DNA from 2 places in the Burkholderia sp. Ac-20353 genome. Region 2 is predicted to be linked to the other one. Evidence: riboswitches for the same ligand, from Rfam matches in the RefSeq annotation. Region 2 holds a riboswitch; the other holds the start of a gene.

Region 1 (7,133 bases), on a different contig from region 2:
GATCCGTTTACGTACCTGGGCTTTTTGGCCGCAAACACGTCAAGGATTGCACTAGGGACTGGCAGTGCAGTCATTACCTTAAGGCATCCGCTGCTTCTGGCAAAACAGGCAGCATCGATCGACCGCATGACCAATGGCCGCTTGCTGCTGGGTGTAGCTTCCGGCGACAGATCGGTTGAGTACCCGGCGTTTGGGCTGGGCGGCGAATTCGAGTCTCGTGGCGATCGGTTTCGTGAGGCTTTCGAGTTGTTACGTCTTGCGGCCGAGCAAGACTTTCCCGTTGGTGACTTCGCGCGCTTCGGGACGTTGAACGGTCGCGTCGATACGATCCCGAAACCGATTGCGAGGAAGATCCCGATGTTCGTGACGGGGCGGAGCAGACAGGATGTCGATTGGATCGCCAAGAATGCGGATGGCTGGTTCTTCTATAACGTGGGTCTTGAGCGTGTCTCCTTGATCACGGAGACCTGGTTCAACGCTGTTACGCGAGTCGGCGGCGAAGGTGTGTTCAAGCCATTTTTCGAAGGACTGTTTTTGCAGCTGGAAGGCGACCCGAACTTTCCGCTGACCTCGATCCCGGCCGGGATAAGAGTCGGGAGAAACGGATTGATTGGCTATCTCGATACGCTTCAGCGCGCCGGCGTCAATCATGTTGCATTCAATCCGAAGCCTTCCCGACGTCCGTTCAAGGAGATTCTGCAGGAGCTTTCGGAGTTCGTGCTGCCGAATTTCCCGTCGCTCGGTTGAGCCGGCTCATGAGTCAGGTAGCGCAGGTGCTCTGAAGTTGGATGCTCGGGGGGGCGGGTGTCGGGTGCGAAATGCGTCCGTTCGAGCGTTGTGATGCCGCGGCGCCAAAGCGCCTATGGAGTAGTTGATGGACCGATTTCAGGCAATGCAGATCTTCGTTCACGTCATCGACGTCAACGGATTTGCGAAAGCTGCTGACAGGTTGCAGCTTGCCAGGCCAGTCGTCACCCGGGCTGTCAAGGATCTTGAGGCGCGGCTTGGCGTGCGGCTTATCAATCGAACAACGAGACGTCTCCATCTGACCGAGGAGGGGCGGCTTTATTACGAATCTGCTGTCAAGATTCTGAGCGCCGTCGACGAAAGTGAGTCCGTGTATCGCTTGGGGACTGCCAGGCCGACAGGAACATTGCGCATCGACATGCAGACATCGATCGCGAGGCATCTGATCGTTCCTAAGCTCGCCGAATTTCGAGACCGGTACCCTGAGGTCGATCTGATCGTCGGTACGGCGGATCGGATCGTGGACTTGATCGAGGAGGGCATCGATTGCGCTATCCGCGTCGGTGCGTTGCGCGATTCGACGATGATCGCACGACAGGTCGGAGTGTTTCAGCGCGTAACGGTGGCTTCTCCCAATTACCTGGAACGCGCCGGTACGCCTGAAACCTTGGATGACCTCAATGATCACAAGGTTGTGTACTACACGTCAGGCAAGGGCGTTCGACCACCGTCGTTCGACTTTCAAACGGAGGCAGGGCCGACCACGATCCGGATGACCAGCAGCATTCAAGTCAATGATTCGGATACGTATATCGAGCTGGCGAAGGCTGGCTTCGGAATGGTTCAGCCTGCGCGCTTTGCGGTAGCTGACGAGTTGAGCCGCGGGGAACTGGTAGAGGTGCTTCCGCAGTATCCGGTGCCGCAAAAGCCAATTTCGGTCGTGTATCCACAGCGCAGCAACCTTGCCCCCAAGTTGGCCGCCTTTATATCCTGGGTAGCCGATGTGTTCGAATCCTGCCGGGAAACACTGGATGCTTGAACATTCTTTGGCTGGACGCTTGTTCCAGGCAGATCCTCCACGCGGATGGTCCATGCATATCGTGCGTGATTTACGTGATGGTCGGAAGATCTATCTCTGGTTGCAAGCCCTTGGGTTGGACCAGGTACTTTCGACTTCGCGTGGGGCCCCGAACATATGACCGTGCCGTTGTCTCTTCGCGATGCCGCGCCGAATGCTGGCCGCCTCGGTAGCCGGATGATCGGAAATTACCGCGGCGACGCAGGGTCGTCGACCTAAACACGAAGATCCGCCTCGCGGGTCGGGCCGACGAGTCGGTTGCGGCTTTATTAGCAAAATTGCTAATTATCAGTTTGTCGTTTGCTGCTTTAACTCCCTGAAGGCAGCGCATATAGTCTCTATCAGATAACAGGGGAATGCGAATTTTGAGAGCGTTGTTACGCCCCTGTATTTATCGTTCGATCACTTGTATTCCGTGTCGGCATGTTGAACCTGCTTCAGGTTCCTGTCTGATTCACCCGGCTTCATCAAGGAGAACCTGAATGGCTTCGCTTTTTGACCCTTTTGATCTCGGCGCAATCCACCTTCCCAACCGAGTCGTCATGGCTCCGTTGACGCGTTGCCGTGCAGACGAGAACCACGTGCCGACCGAACTGATGGCGCAATACTATGTCCAGCGTGCCAGCGCCGGGCTGATCATTTCGGAAGCGATCAACATCACGCCGAACTCGAAGTCGTTCGAGTTTTCACCGGGTCTCTATACGCAGGAGCAAACTGAAGGCTGGCGACGCGTCGTGGATGCTCTGCACAACGCTGGCGGACGCATTGTTGCTCAACTCTGGCACACCGGTCGCGCCAGCTCGTTTGCCCTGCTCGAAGGCAAGGAGCCGGTGTCGCCGTCGGGTGTGAACGACGATCTGCATGAATTGCATGTGTGGGGGCAGTTGCAGAACGGCGTGTACACGAAGATTCATGCGACGCCGTCGCGTGCGATGACGCTCGAAGAGGTCCAGGCGGCCGTGCAGGAGTATCGGCGTGGCGCCGAAAATGCCATGAAAGCCGGTTTCGACGGTATCGAAATTCATGCGGCTAATGGCTACCTTCCCCATCAATTCCTGTCGCCGACGATCAACCAGCGCGACGATCGCTACGGTGGCTCAGTCGAAAATCGAGCTCGATTCCTGCGTGAAATCCTCGAGCAGGTTTCTGAAGTCGTTCCGCTGAATCGGATCGGGGTTCGGATTTCACCTTTCGCAGCCTACAACAACGTACGGGATCCGGATCCGGCCAAGACATACAAGTACGTCGCCCAGATGCTGGAGGATTTCGGCGTCGCTTATCTGCACATCGGTGACACCAACGGTTGGTTTGATCGCCCCGATCTGCCCAAGATTCTCGATATCGTCCGCCCCGCATACTCCGGGTCCCTGATTGTCAACGGCGGCATCGGCGTCGACACGGCAAAGGCGCTTGTCGAAGATGGGGTGACCGATCTGGTCGCGTTCGGGCGTGCATTCATCGCAAATCCGGACTTGGTGGAGCGTGTGAAAACCGGCTCGCCGATCGCGATGCCTGCTCTGACGGACTGGTACGGTGGCTCCGAGAAGGGTTACGTCGACTATCCAACGCACACGCCGGGCATCGAGAGCGCGTACGCCACGCGCTGACGGTCGCCTGAAATACCGTGTTCAGAGCGTCTTTTCCGTTAGTGCGTGAAAAGATGATTTGGACCGCGAATCTTCAGTGTGGTGAGAAAAACTCGGCTCCAATAGCGAGCTCATCCGGCGTCTCGGCTTCCGATGCTCAATCGGCGGACGAAGGCGCATTGGTGATGGCCTCCAGTTGCGAGGCTGTCGCGGTTCTCAGTATGTACGAGGCCGCGGCAGCCTCGCTTTGTTGCGTAAAGAAAATCCAGAAGAAATCTCGCGGCCTCCGGAAAGTTGTCGCGCAACTGACATCGAAATTCAACATCAAGTGCTGGATGTCGGATCGCAATGGAAAGTTTCCGGGAACGAGAAAAGCTATGCAGCTTCTTGCAAATAGTAAGGAATCCATATGCATTGAGGTTCGAAATATTTGTGCTGTGAGACCTTGTCAGCGTATTTTGACTCCGTTATGTTGGAGGCGTTCTTTCAAATGCAGCACGGGAGAGATCGTCCTTCTCGACGACGCCGACGGAGCAACCGCCCCGGAAACTCTCAGGCAAAAGGACCGTGCAGCGAGAACATCTGGAGAGTGGCGCTTCGTGCGCCCACCGAAGGGGAGCCGTCACCGTCATCGGTGTGCGAGCGAAACTCTCAGGTACATGGACAGATGGGGCATCCGTGTCGACTCCAATAGTCGACGGTGCTCAACATTTGTCTGGACCATGTCATGTCGGGAATCGCCAGAATCGGTGCTGAAGGCATGGGCGTCGCCATCACGGACGCTTCCGCCTGGCAACGCATCCTGTTCAAAACCAGGGCGCGTCGTCGTTTTGCCGTGATGAAAATGTCCTCTCCTCACGAAGAACACTTGCCCGAGCTCGACGCGGAGCTAATGAACAGGCGCTTTGCATTACTGAATTGCGTCAGGCGGGTGTTCGCGCATAACGCATCGCCTTGACTGAACCTTTGGCGCAGGCTCTGAAAAATTGGATCGATCGCCGAATTCGTTCGCCTGAATCGCCGTCTGCGTGCGATCACATTCGATGCGGTGTTTGTGGCCAAAAAGCAGACCATCTGATCAAACGGGCGGTGGCCTCGGAAACTGGAAGCATCAACCAGGCACGATGACGAAACGACGTAAGGAAGTTGACATGAAAGTTACCAAGCGTTCTCCGGCGTTGAACTTCAAGAGTGACAATGTCGCAGGTGCGTCGCCAGAAGTGATCGACGCGATTCTTGCATGCAACTCCGGGCAAGCGAATCCATACGGAGGCGATGACTATACCGCTCGTGTCGTGAGTCGATTCAGCGAGATCTTCGAGCGACAAGTTGACGTCTTTTTGGTGTCGACCGGCACTGCCGCGAATGCGATAAGTCTGAGCGCGATGACACCACCGTGGGGAAAGGTGTTTTGTCATCCAGAAAGCCACATCAATACCGACGAATGTGGGGCCCCGGAGTTTTACACCCATGGCGCAAAGCTTGCTCTCGTTGATGGGCCTCTCGGCAAAATAGAAGTAGCCAAATTTCGCGAAGCGGCCCGCTTCATAGCGGGCGACATCCACACGATGAAGCCGTCTTGCCTGAGTATCACGCAAGCAACGGAAGTGGGCAGCGTATACACACGAGAGGAAATCGGAGCGCTCGGTCAGGTCTGTCGCGAGTCAGATTTGAAGTTTCACATGGACGGCTCGCGATTCGCTAACGCGCTTGTTTCGCTCGGCTGCTCGCCCGCAGAACTGACGTGGAAAGCGGGCGTAGATGCCTTGTCGTTCGGCGCGACAAAGAACGGCGTTCTTGCTGCCGAAGCTATCGTTTTGTTCAACCGGGCACTCGCGCCGGAGGTTGCTTGCCGTCGCAAGAGAGGCGGTCATCTCTTCTCGAAGATGCGCTTTCTGTCGGCTCAGATGGATGCCTACCTGGCGGACGATCTCTGGCTGCGTAACGCTCGAAACGCGAATGACATGGCGCATCGTCTGGGCCTCGGTCTAAGAGAAATGGACGTCGAGATTTTGGGCGGCAGTGGTGCAAACATTGTCTTCTGCCGTTTGCCAGCCTCGGTCATCGAGTCGCTACTGCGGGAAGGGGTCGAGTTCATTCATGATCGATGGGGGCCGAATGTGGTCCGGTTCGTGACGTCATTCGCGACCACGAGCGAGGACATCGATTGTCTCCTTTCGCATTTGAAATGCGCTTCTACCTGATGCGGGAAAACCATCGCTCGGATGACAGTGGGCGAAGCATTCCACAACACCCGGGCCGGAGGGGCGATGAACAGCAAGGCGCCCCCCGCCCTCAATAATTCGGTTGGTTGTACGTCCTGAGAAAGGTGCGGCGCTCAACCGAATGCAGACTGCGGAGCCTCAATTCCAGCGGACTCGTGTCTGCGCTTCGGATGACCCAGGTTCTATCGGGGGATAGGAAAATGGCGTACATATGTATATCCGTTTGGCGCCGTGCGTGATCTGGATCTTGTAGAGAATGAGAACAGTTATAGGCTGGTCGAGATGAGATTGGTGTGGAAGGTCAAATAAGTAGTACTGAAAAATTATCTGATGTCAGATTCAAATGAGCTTCGCTTCGATGTTTGTCCTTAAGGAGGATTTGCATATGAGATGACGAACCGGAAGCATCTCAATGATGGCCAGAGGAGGAGACTCGATCGCGCGTCAGAACGATGCGGGTCGTATGTAGATCACGGTTATTTCAATAGGCGGCGCTCCGGATTGTCGAGGAAGCACGTGAGAACGTTGCGGCAACCGATGGATGCGATACATGGATCGACGATTGAAGTGCGTAACTGCTTGTTGGTCAAACCGCAACATTTCGTGAGGTGGTGAAAATGGGCAAGAGCGAGAAGCTTGGTCGCAGCTTGGCGACTGTAGGATTTGTTGGGGCAATGGTCACGGTGTGCGCTGGAATTGCGCATGCCGACGATACTGTCAAGATTGGCGTGGCGGCTCCTTTGACAGGGCAGGCTGCCTATCAGGGCAAGGATTTGCAGAACGGTGCCCAACTGGCCGTTGACCAAATCAACGCAGCAGGCCTGTTGATTCGAGGTCAGAAGGTCAAGCTTGTACTGGACGCGGAGGACGATGCTGGAGACCCGCGTCAGGCGACTCAGGTTGCGCAAAAGCTTACCGACGCGAAGATCGTTGCCGTGATTGGCCACTTGAATTCTGGTACCACGATTCCTGCATCGAAGATCTACAGTGACGCCGGGATTGTTCAGATCGCGCCGACCGCCACTAACCCTGCATATACTCAGCAGGGCTTCAAGACTACGTATCGCCTGGTTGCGACTGACGCCCGGCAGGGCCCGTCATTGGCGGATTACGCTAGCAAGGTTCTCAAGATAAAAACGGTTGCGATCGTAGACGACGCGACAGCATACGGACAAGGCCTCGCAGTCGAGTTCGAGAAGGGGGCAAAGGCCAACGGCATAAAGGTCGTGTCTCACGACGCGACCAACGACAAGGCGACGGACTTCCGCGCGATCCTCACGAAGATCAAGGGCGAGCGGCCGGATGCCATTATGTTCGGCGGCCTCGACGCGGCCGGTGGACCGTTCGCCAAACAAGCGAGGCAGCTCGGCATGCCGATGAAGATTCTCGCGGGCGATGGCGTATGTATTTCTGATCTGGCCAAGCTTGCTGGCGACGCCGCCAGTAATGTGATTTGCTCGATCGCGGGTGCGCCGCTGGAAAAGATGCCGAAGGGTC
Region 2 (7,133 bases):
GCGGCGTTGCGGGTCTTCACCGGCAGCGCGCTCGCGGTCATGTCGTAGGCCAGGATCAGGCTGTCGAAACGGGTCTCGTCGATCGGGTTGAAGCCCGGCTGGTAGGTCACGACCCACGCGGACAGGAAGCGGTCGACGAACTGCAGGTAGCGCGGATCGTTGGTCACGCGCCACGCGAGCGCCGCGTCGCGCATCAGGTCCATGTCCTTCATCGCGGCGACGCTCTGGTCGTAGATGCCTTCGTGCGGCAGCGTGCCTTCGGTGTGCACGCGCGGCAGCGCCTTCGGCTGCTCGCCGAGATGCGCGTCGACGCCACGGATCAGCGCCTGTATGCCCGGCTCGGCCTGGGTCGTCTCGCTCGACTGCAGCGCGGGCGCCGCGCAAAAATTCATCGCGGCGCGCGCCGTGCCCGCCGTGCCGAGACCGGCAGCGGCGATCGACAGCGACGCGACGAGCGTCGGCACGAACGCGCGGGCGCGTGTGCGCCGCCGCATGGGCCATGATTCGCGTCCCGGAAACATCGTACGCACCATGCAGAACTCCTTCATTGGCTGGATCGCGTGTGATGTTAGCCGGATTGACGGACGAACGTGAGCCGGTTCACCCGACGCATGCAAAAACCGCACGCAACGCGGGTTGCGTGCGGTGCGGTGCACCATCGGGCGGCTCCGGCTCGGCCTGCGTTACGCGTATTCCGACATCGGCACGCACGAGCAGAACAGGTTGCGGTCGCCATAGGCGTTGTCCGCGCGGCCGACGGGCGGCCAGTACTTGTTCGTGCCGAGCGATGCGACCGGGTACGCAGCCTGCTCGCGCGAGTACGCGTGCGGCCATTCGTTCGCGGTGACCACGGCCGCCGTGTGCGGTGCGTGACGCAGCGGGTTGTCCTCGCGGTCGGCGCGGCCTTCCTCGACCGCGCGGATTTCGTCGCGGATCGCGATCATCGCGGCGATGAAGCGGTCGAGCTCTTCCTGCGATTCCGATTCGGTCGGCTCGACCATCAGCGTGCCCGGCACCGGGAAGCTCATCGTCGGCGCGTGGAAGCCGTAGTCCATCAGACGCTTCGCGACGTCGTCGACGCTGATGCCGCTCGAATCCTTGATCGGACGCAGGTCGAGAATGCACTCGTGCGCGACCAGCCCGCCCGGGCCCGAATACAGCACCGGGTAGTGCGGCGCGAGGCGCTTCGCGATGTAGTTCGCATTGAGGATCGCGGTTTCCGTCGCGGCGGTCAGGTTCTTCGCGCCCATCATCGCGATGTACATCCACGAGATCGGCAGGATCGATGCCGAGCCGTACGGCGCGGCCGACACCGAGCCGATGCCTTCCTCGCCGCGCGTGTAGCCGGTCGAGCGCTGGTTCGGCAGGAACTTCGCGAGGTGCGCGCCGACCGCGACCGGGCCGACGCCCGGGCCGCCGCCGCCGTGCGGGATGCAGAAGGTCTTGTGCAGGTTCAGGTGGGACACGTCGCCGCCGAACTGGCCGGGCGCGGTCAGGCCGACCATCGCGTTCATGTTCGCGCCGTCGACATACACCTGGCCGCCGTGCGCATGCACGATCTCGCAGATCTCGCGCACGTTCTGCTCGAACACGCCGTGCGTCGACGGATACGTGATCATGATCGCCGCGAGGTCGTTCGCATGCTCGTCGGCCTTCGCCTTCAGGTCGGCGATGTCGACGTTGCCCTGCGCGTCGCACGCGACGACGACGACCTTCATGCCGGCCATGTGTGCCGATGCCGGGTTCGTGCCGTGCGCGGATGCCGGGATCAGGCACACGTCGCGGTGGCTTTCGCCGCGCGATGCGTGGTATGCGTGGATGATCAAGAGGCCCGCGTACTCGCCCTGCGAGCCCGCGTTCGGCTGCAGCGACACGGCTGCGTAGCCGGTTGCCGCGACGAGCATCTGCTCGAGCTGGTCGATCATCTCGCGGTAGCCGACCGTCTGCTCGGCCGGCGCGAACGGGTGGATCCGGCCGAATTCGGGCCACGTGACGGGCAGCATTTCCGACGTCGCGTTCAGCTTCATCGTGCACGAGCCGAGCGGGATCATCGAGCGGTCGAGCGCGAGATCCTTGTCCGACAGGCTGCGCAGGTAGCGCAGCATTTCCGTTTCCGAATGGTGGCGGTTGAACACGTGGTGCGTCAGGTACGCGCTCGTCCGTTCGAGGCCGGCCGGCAGCGCGGCGACGCCGGCGAGGCCTGCGTCCAGTGCGTCGACATCCGGCGCGGTGCCGCCGGCGGCCTGCGCGAACACAGCGAGCAGGGCGGCGAGGTCGCCGCGGGTCGTCGTCTCGTCGACCGACACGCCGACCTGCGTGGCGCTCACGCGGCGCAGGTTGATGCGCTTCGCTTGGGCAAATTCGTGGACTTGCGCGGTGCGCGCGCCGGTATCGATCGTCAGCGTGTCGAAGAACGTGTCGTTGACGGTCGCGAAGCCGAGCTGCTTCACGCCGGCCGCGACGAGCGCCGCGATGCGGTTCACGCGCAGCGCGATCGTCTTCAGGCCGTGCGGGCCGTGATAGACCGCGTACATGCTCGCCATGATCGCGAGCAGCGCCTGCGCGGTACACACGTTCGACGTCGCCTTCTCGCGGCGGATGTGCTGTTCGCGTGTTTGCAGCGCGAGGCGCAGCGCGGGCTTGCCCTGCGCGTCGACGGTCACGCCGACGAGGCGGCCCGGCATCTGGCGCTTGAATTCGTCGCGCACGGCCATGTAGGCGGCGTGCGGGCCGCCGAAGCCCATCGGCACGCCGAAGCGCTGCGTGTTGCCGACCGCGACGTCCGCGCCCCATTCGCCGGGCGGCGTCAGCACGGTCAGCGCGAGGATGTCGGCCGCGACGACCACGTGGCCGCCGGCGGCGTGGATCGCTTCGGTGAGCGCGCGGTAGTCGCGCACGTCGCCGTTCACGCCCGGGTATTGCAGCAGCACGCCGAACGCGTTCGACTGCGCGGCGTCGGCGGCGGGGCCCGTCTTGACCTCGATGCCGACCGGCAGCGCGCGGGTGCGGATCACTTCGAGCGTCTGCGGCAGCACGTCGTCGGCGACGTAGAAGATGTTCGTCTTCGGCTTGCCGACGCGCTGCAGCAGCGTCATCGCCTCGGCCGCGGCAGTCGCCTCGTCGAGCAGCGACGCGTTCGAGATCGCGAGGCCCGTCAGGTCGGCGACCATCTGCTGGAAGTTCAGGAGCGCCTCGAGGCGGCCCTGGGAAATTTCAGGCTGGTACGGCGTATAGGCCGTGTACCACGCCGGGTTTTCGAGCACGTTACGCAGGATCACTGCCGGGGTGTGCGAGTCGTAGTAGCCCTGGCCGATGTACGAGCGGAACACCTGGTTCTTGTCCGCGAGCTCGCGCAGCGCGGCGAGCGCTTCGGCTTCGCTCTTCGGTTGCGCGAACGGGCCGAGCGGCAGCGTTTCCGCGCGGCGGATCGATGCGGGAATCACGGCGTCGATCAGCGCGGCGCGCGACGCGAAGCCGAGCGTGTCGAGCATCGCCTGCTGGCTGGCGGCGTCGGGGCCGATATGGCGTTCAGCGAACGCGTCGTGCGTTTCGAGCGCGGCGAGCGAGAGGGGCGTGCGGTTCATCAGGCGGTCCGGGTGTTCGAGCTTCATGGTGGTCCTGGGTCGACCAGGGTTAGCGCTTCAGCGCTTGCTCTGATCTCATGCTGTGCGGTCGACCCGAGCCAGCGCTTCAACACTGACTCGGGCCTCACGCGGGGCTGGGCCCGTGCTGCCGGGCCGGCGCGCCGCGCGATTTGTAAAGGGTTGGCTTAGCCGACCAGCTTTTCGTAAGCGGCTGCGTCGAGCAGGCTGTCGGTCGATGCGCCGGCCGCGAGCTTGATCTTGAACAGCCACGTGCCGTACGCGTCGCCGTTCACGTCTTCCGGCGCATCGGCCGCGTCCGTGTTGATCGCGACCACTTCGCCGGTCACCGGCGAGTAGATGTCCGACGCGGCTTTCACCGATTCGACGACGCCGATGGCGTCGCCTGCCTTCACCTGCGAGCCGACCTTCGGCAGTTCGAGGAAGACGATGTCGCCGAGCGTGCTCTGCGCGTGATCGGTGATGCCGATCGCCACCGTGCCGTCGGCTTCGGCGCGGATCCACTCATGTTCGTCGGTGTACTTCAGATCGGCCGGGACGTTGCTCATCGGATGCTCCTGAATAGAAAGGGTGTGATTCTTCGTTCTGGCGCACCGTGGCGGTGCGCCGGGTGTGGTTCGCCGGGCGCCATGCCGCCCGGCCCCAGGCACGTTACGCAGCGAGGACCTTGCCGTTGCGCACGAACGGCAGTTTTACCACGCGCGCCGGAAGTTGCTTGTCGCGAATCTGCACTTGCACGATGTCGCCGATCTGCACGGCCGCCGGCACGCGCGCGAACGCGATCGATTCCTGCATCGACGGGGAGAAGGTGCCGCTCGTGATCTCGCCGTCGCCGTGCGGCGTGACGACCTTCTGGTGTGCGCGCAGCACGCCGCCCGCCTTGCCGTTTTCCTTCTGCAGGATCAGGCCGACGAACGCGGCGCGCGAGCCGTCGCGCTCGAGCACGTCGCGGCCGATGAACGCGCGCGGCGTCGCCAGGTCGACCGTCCACGCGAGGCCCGCGTCGAGCGGCGACACGGTGTCGTCCATGTCCTGGCCGTACAGGTTCATGCCGGCCTCGAGGCGCAGCGTGTCGCGCGCGCCGAGCCCGCACGGGCGCACGCCGTTTTGCTGCAGTGCGTTCCACAGCGCTTCGACATGCGCGGCCGGGACGATCACTTCGAAACCGTCTTCGCCGGTGTAGCCGGTGCGTGCGACGGTCAGATCGCCGAACGGCGTGCCCGCGACCTGCGCGGCATTGAACGGCTTCAGCTCGCTCGTCGCGGCGCGCGCGGAGGGAATCGTCGTCCAGGCTTTTTCACGGGCATTCGGGCCCTGCACCGCGACGATCGCGAAATCGCGGCGCGGCGTGATCGTGACGCCGTAGCCGTCCTGTTCGTTGAGCTGGTTGAACCACGCGATGTCCTTCTCCGCGGTGCCGGCGTTGACGACGACACGGAAGAAATCCTCGGTGAAGTAATAGACGATCAGGTCGTCGATGACGCCGCCCTGCGGATTGAGCAGGCACGAGTAGAGTGCCTTGCCGGGCGTCTTGAGCTTGCCGACGTTGTTCGCGATCGCGTGCTCGAAGAACGCGCGCACGCGGCTGCCGGTGAAATCGACGACGCACATGTGCGACACGTCGAACATGCCGGCGTCGGTGCGCACGGCCTGGTGTTCTTCGATTTGCGAGCCGTAGTTGACGGGCATGTCCCAGCCGCCGAAATCGACCATGCGGGCGTTGAGCGCACGGTGTGCGGCGTTGAGCGGGGTATGTTTGAGTGCAGTCATCGAGGCCTTAGGCAAGGCGCTTGCGCGCGGGACAATACGGCGATGTGCCGACCGCCGCGGCAATGAGCCTGCGGGCGGTCATGTATATGCCCCTCTGTCCTCGATACCTGAGAGATTGCGCCGCGGGCCAGGCCCTGCGAACGCGCGCCCCTTCGGTGGGCAGCCTGCCCGCGCTGCATTCGCGCAACGGGCTACTGCCGCTCTCCAGAGTGCGAAGATCACGGCCTGCGACGTGCGCAGGCGGGATGCTTCGACGCGGCCGGTCCTTTTGCCTGAGAGTTTGCGGGTGTGCCCCTTCGGCGGCGCGACCAGCGTTGCTGCAACGCCGTCACGCGCTCTCCCGACGCGTGCGGGCGACTGTACGCGAGCCCGGAAGCCTTGTCAATTTGGGCAAATCAATGTCGCTTCGGTACAAGCGCAATACAAGCGGCGGCTGCGCGCCGCCGCCGTTTTCCCGGCTCGCGCCGGTGTCACTCGCCGATCGCGCGTGCCGCGGTGTCGAGTTCCTGGTTCAGCACGCGCTGCTCGTCGCCCGACAGGCCGCCGCCGTGCTGCGCGCCCATGTCGTTCGATTCCTGGCGGATCACGTCGAGGCGGTGATGGAGCTGCGCGCCATACGGCGGCGGGTAGTAGCCGCCGTTGACGCGCGCGTCGACCCGGCGGTGCAGGTTGTCGATCCGGCCCTGGATCTGCTGCATGCGCTCGTAGCCGACGACTTGCGGATTCACTTGCGGCGCGGGTGCGGGGCGCGGCGGCGCCGGACGAGCTTGCTGCGGCGGCGCGACGATACACGCCGCGAGCGAGGAAACCAGGGCGCAGCACACTGCTGCGCGAATCAACCGTTGCATCACATTCTCCTGCGGTTTGGTGTCGGATCGACTTTTTTGAAAAACGCGTCAGACACGGGTATCGCTGACTTTCGTTCCCGCGCCATTTGTAACGGATTGTTCTGACGGCATCGAGCGGGGCAGGCCGGCTCAGATCGTCTTGCGCACGAACGGCAGGCGGCGGCCTTCGTGCTCGCTTTGCGCGGCGAGCTCGATGATCGTCATCACGTCGACCGCGTCCTGCGGGGTGACCGGGAACGGCGCGCCGTCATGGATCGACGCGGCGAGCGCGCGGTAGAACTCCGCGTACTGGCCGTCGAGCGTCGGCACCGGCCGCTCGGTCTCGACGTCGCCGTCGAGCACGCGCAGCACGCCGGGCGGATTGCCGCCGCCGAATTCGACGTGGTCGGGCGTGAGGCCCGCCTTCAGCTGGTCTTCCTGCGTGTCGAGCCCGAACTTCTGGTAGCTGCCGCGGGTGCCGTGCAGCGTAAAGCGCGGCGGCTCGATCGCCGACAGTGCGCTCGCATGCAGCGCGACGTCCTTGTCCGGGTAGCCGAGCTGCAGATGCACGAAATCGGGCGCCGAACCGTTGTCGCGGCGGACCTTGACCGTCGCGTTCACCGTTTCCGGGAGACCGAACAGCGCGAGCGCCTGGTCGATCAGGTGCGGGCCGAGATCGAGCAGCAGGCCGCCGCCGCGCGCGGCTTCCTCGCGCCAGCGGGTGCGCAGTTGCGGCCGGAAGCGGTCGAAGTGCGACTCGACGTAGGTGATGCGGCCGAGCTCGCCGGAGTCGACCACGCGGCGCACGGTGAGGAAATCGCCGTCCCAGCGGCGGTTGTGGAACGGCGCGAACACGCGGCTGCGCGCATTCGCGAGCCGCGCGAGCGCGAGCGCCTCGTCGGACGTGAGCGTCACGGGCTTGTCGACGACGACA

The links. A riboswitch is a leader RNA that binds a small molecule or an ion and turns the genes downstream of it on or off. The one in region 2 is predicted to bind glycine.
Region 1: another riboswitch for glycine. It lies ahead of G3N94_RS05830 (hypothetical protein); the one in region 2 lies ahead of gcvT (glycine cleavage system aminomethyltransferase GcvT).

Annotation. Positions count from the first base shown of each region.
Region 1 is NZ_JAAGPL010000012.1:39,322-46,454, reverse strand. Features, by position in the region: gene G3N94_RS05845 (LLM class oxidoreductase) at 1-747, shown strand, start outside; gene G3N94_RS05840 (LysR family transcriptional regulator) at 875-1,786, shown strand; gene G3N94_RS05835 (alkene reductase) at 2,308-3,432, shown strand; glycine riboswitch at 3,900-3,989, shown strand; gene G3N94_RS05830 (hypothetical protein) at 4,139-4,369, shown strand; gene G3N94_RS05825 (low specificity L-threonine aldolase) at 4,563-5,615, shown strand; gene G3N94_RS05820 (branched-chain amino acid ABC transporter substrate-binding protein) at 6,311-7,133, shown strand, end outside.
Region 2 is NZ_JAAGPL010000172.1:965-8,097, reverse strand. Features, by position in the region: gene G3N94_RS31715 (alginate lyase family protein) at 1-533, opposite strand, end outside; gene gcvP (aminomethyl-transferring glycine dehydrogenase) at 684-3,611, opposite strand; gene gcvH (glycine cleavage system protein GcvH) at 3,770-4,150, opposite strand; gene gcvT (glycine cleavage system aminomethyltransferase GcvT) at 4,254-5,372, opposite strand; glycine riboswitch at 5,457-5,590, opposite strand; glycine riboswitch at 5,622-5,725, opposite strand; gene G3N94_RS31695 (hypothetical protein) at 5,843-6,220, opposite strand; gene G3N94_RS31690 (oxidoreductase) at 6,350-7,133, opposite strand, start outside.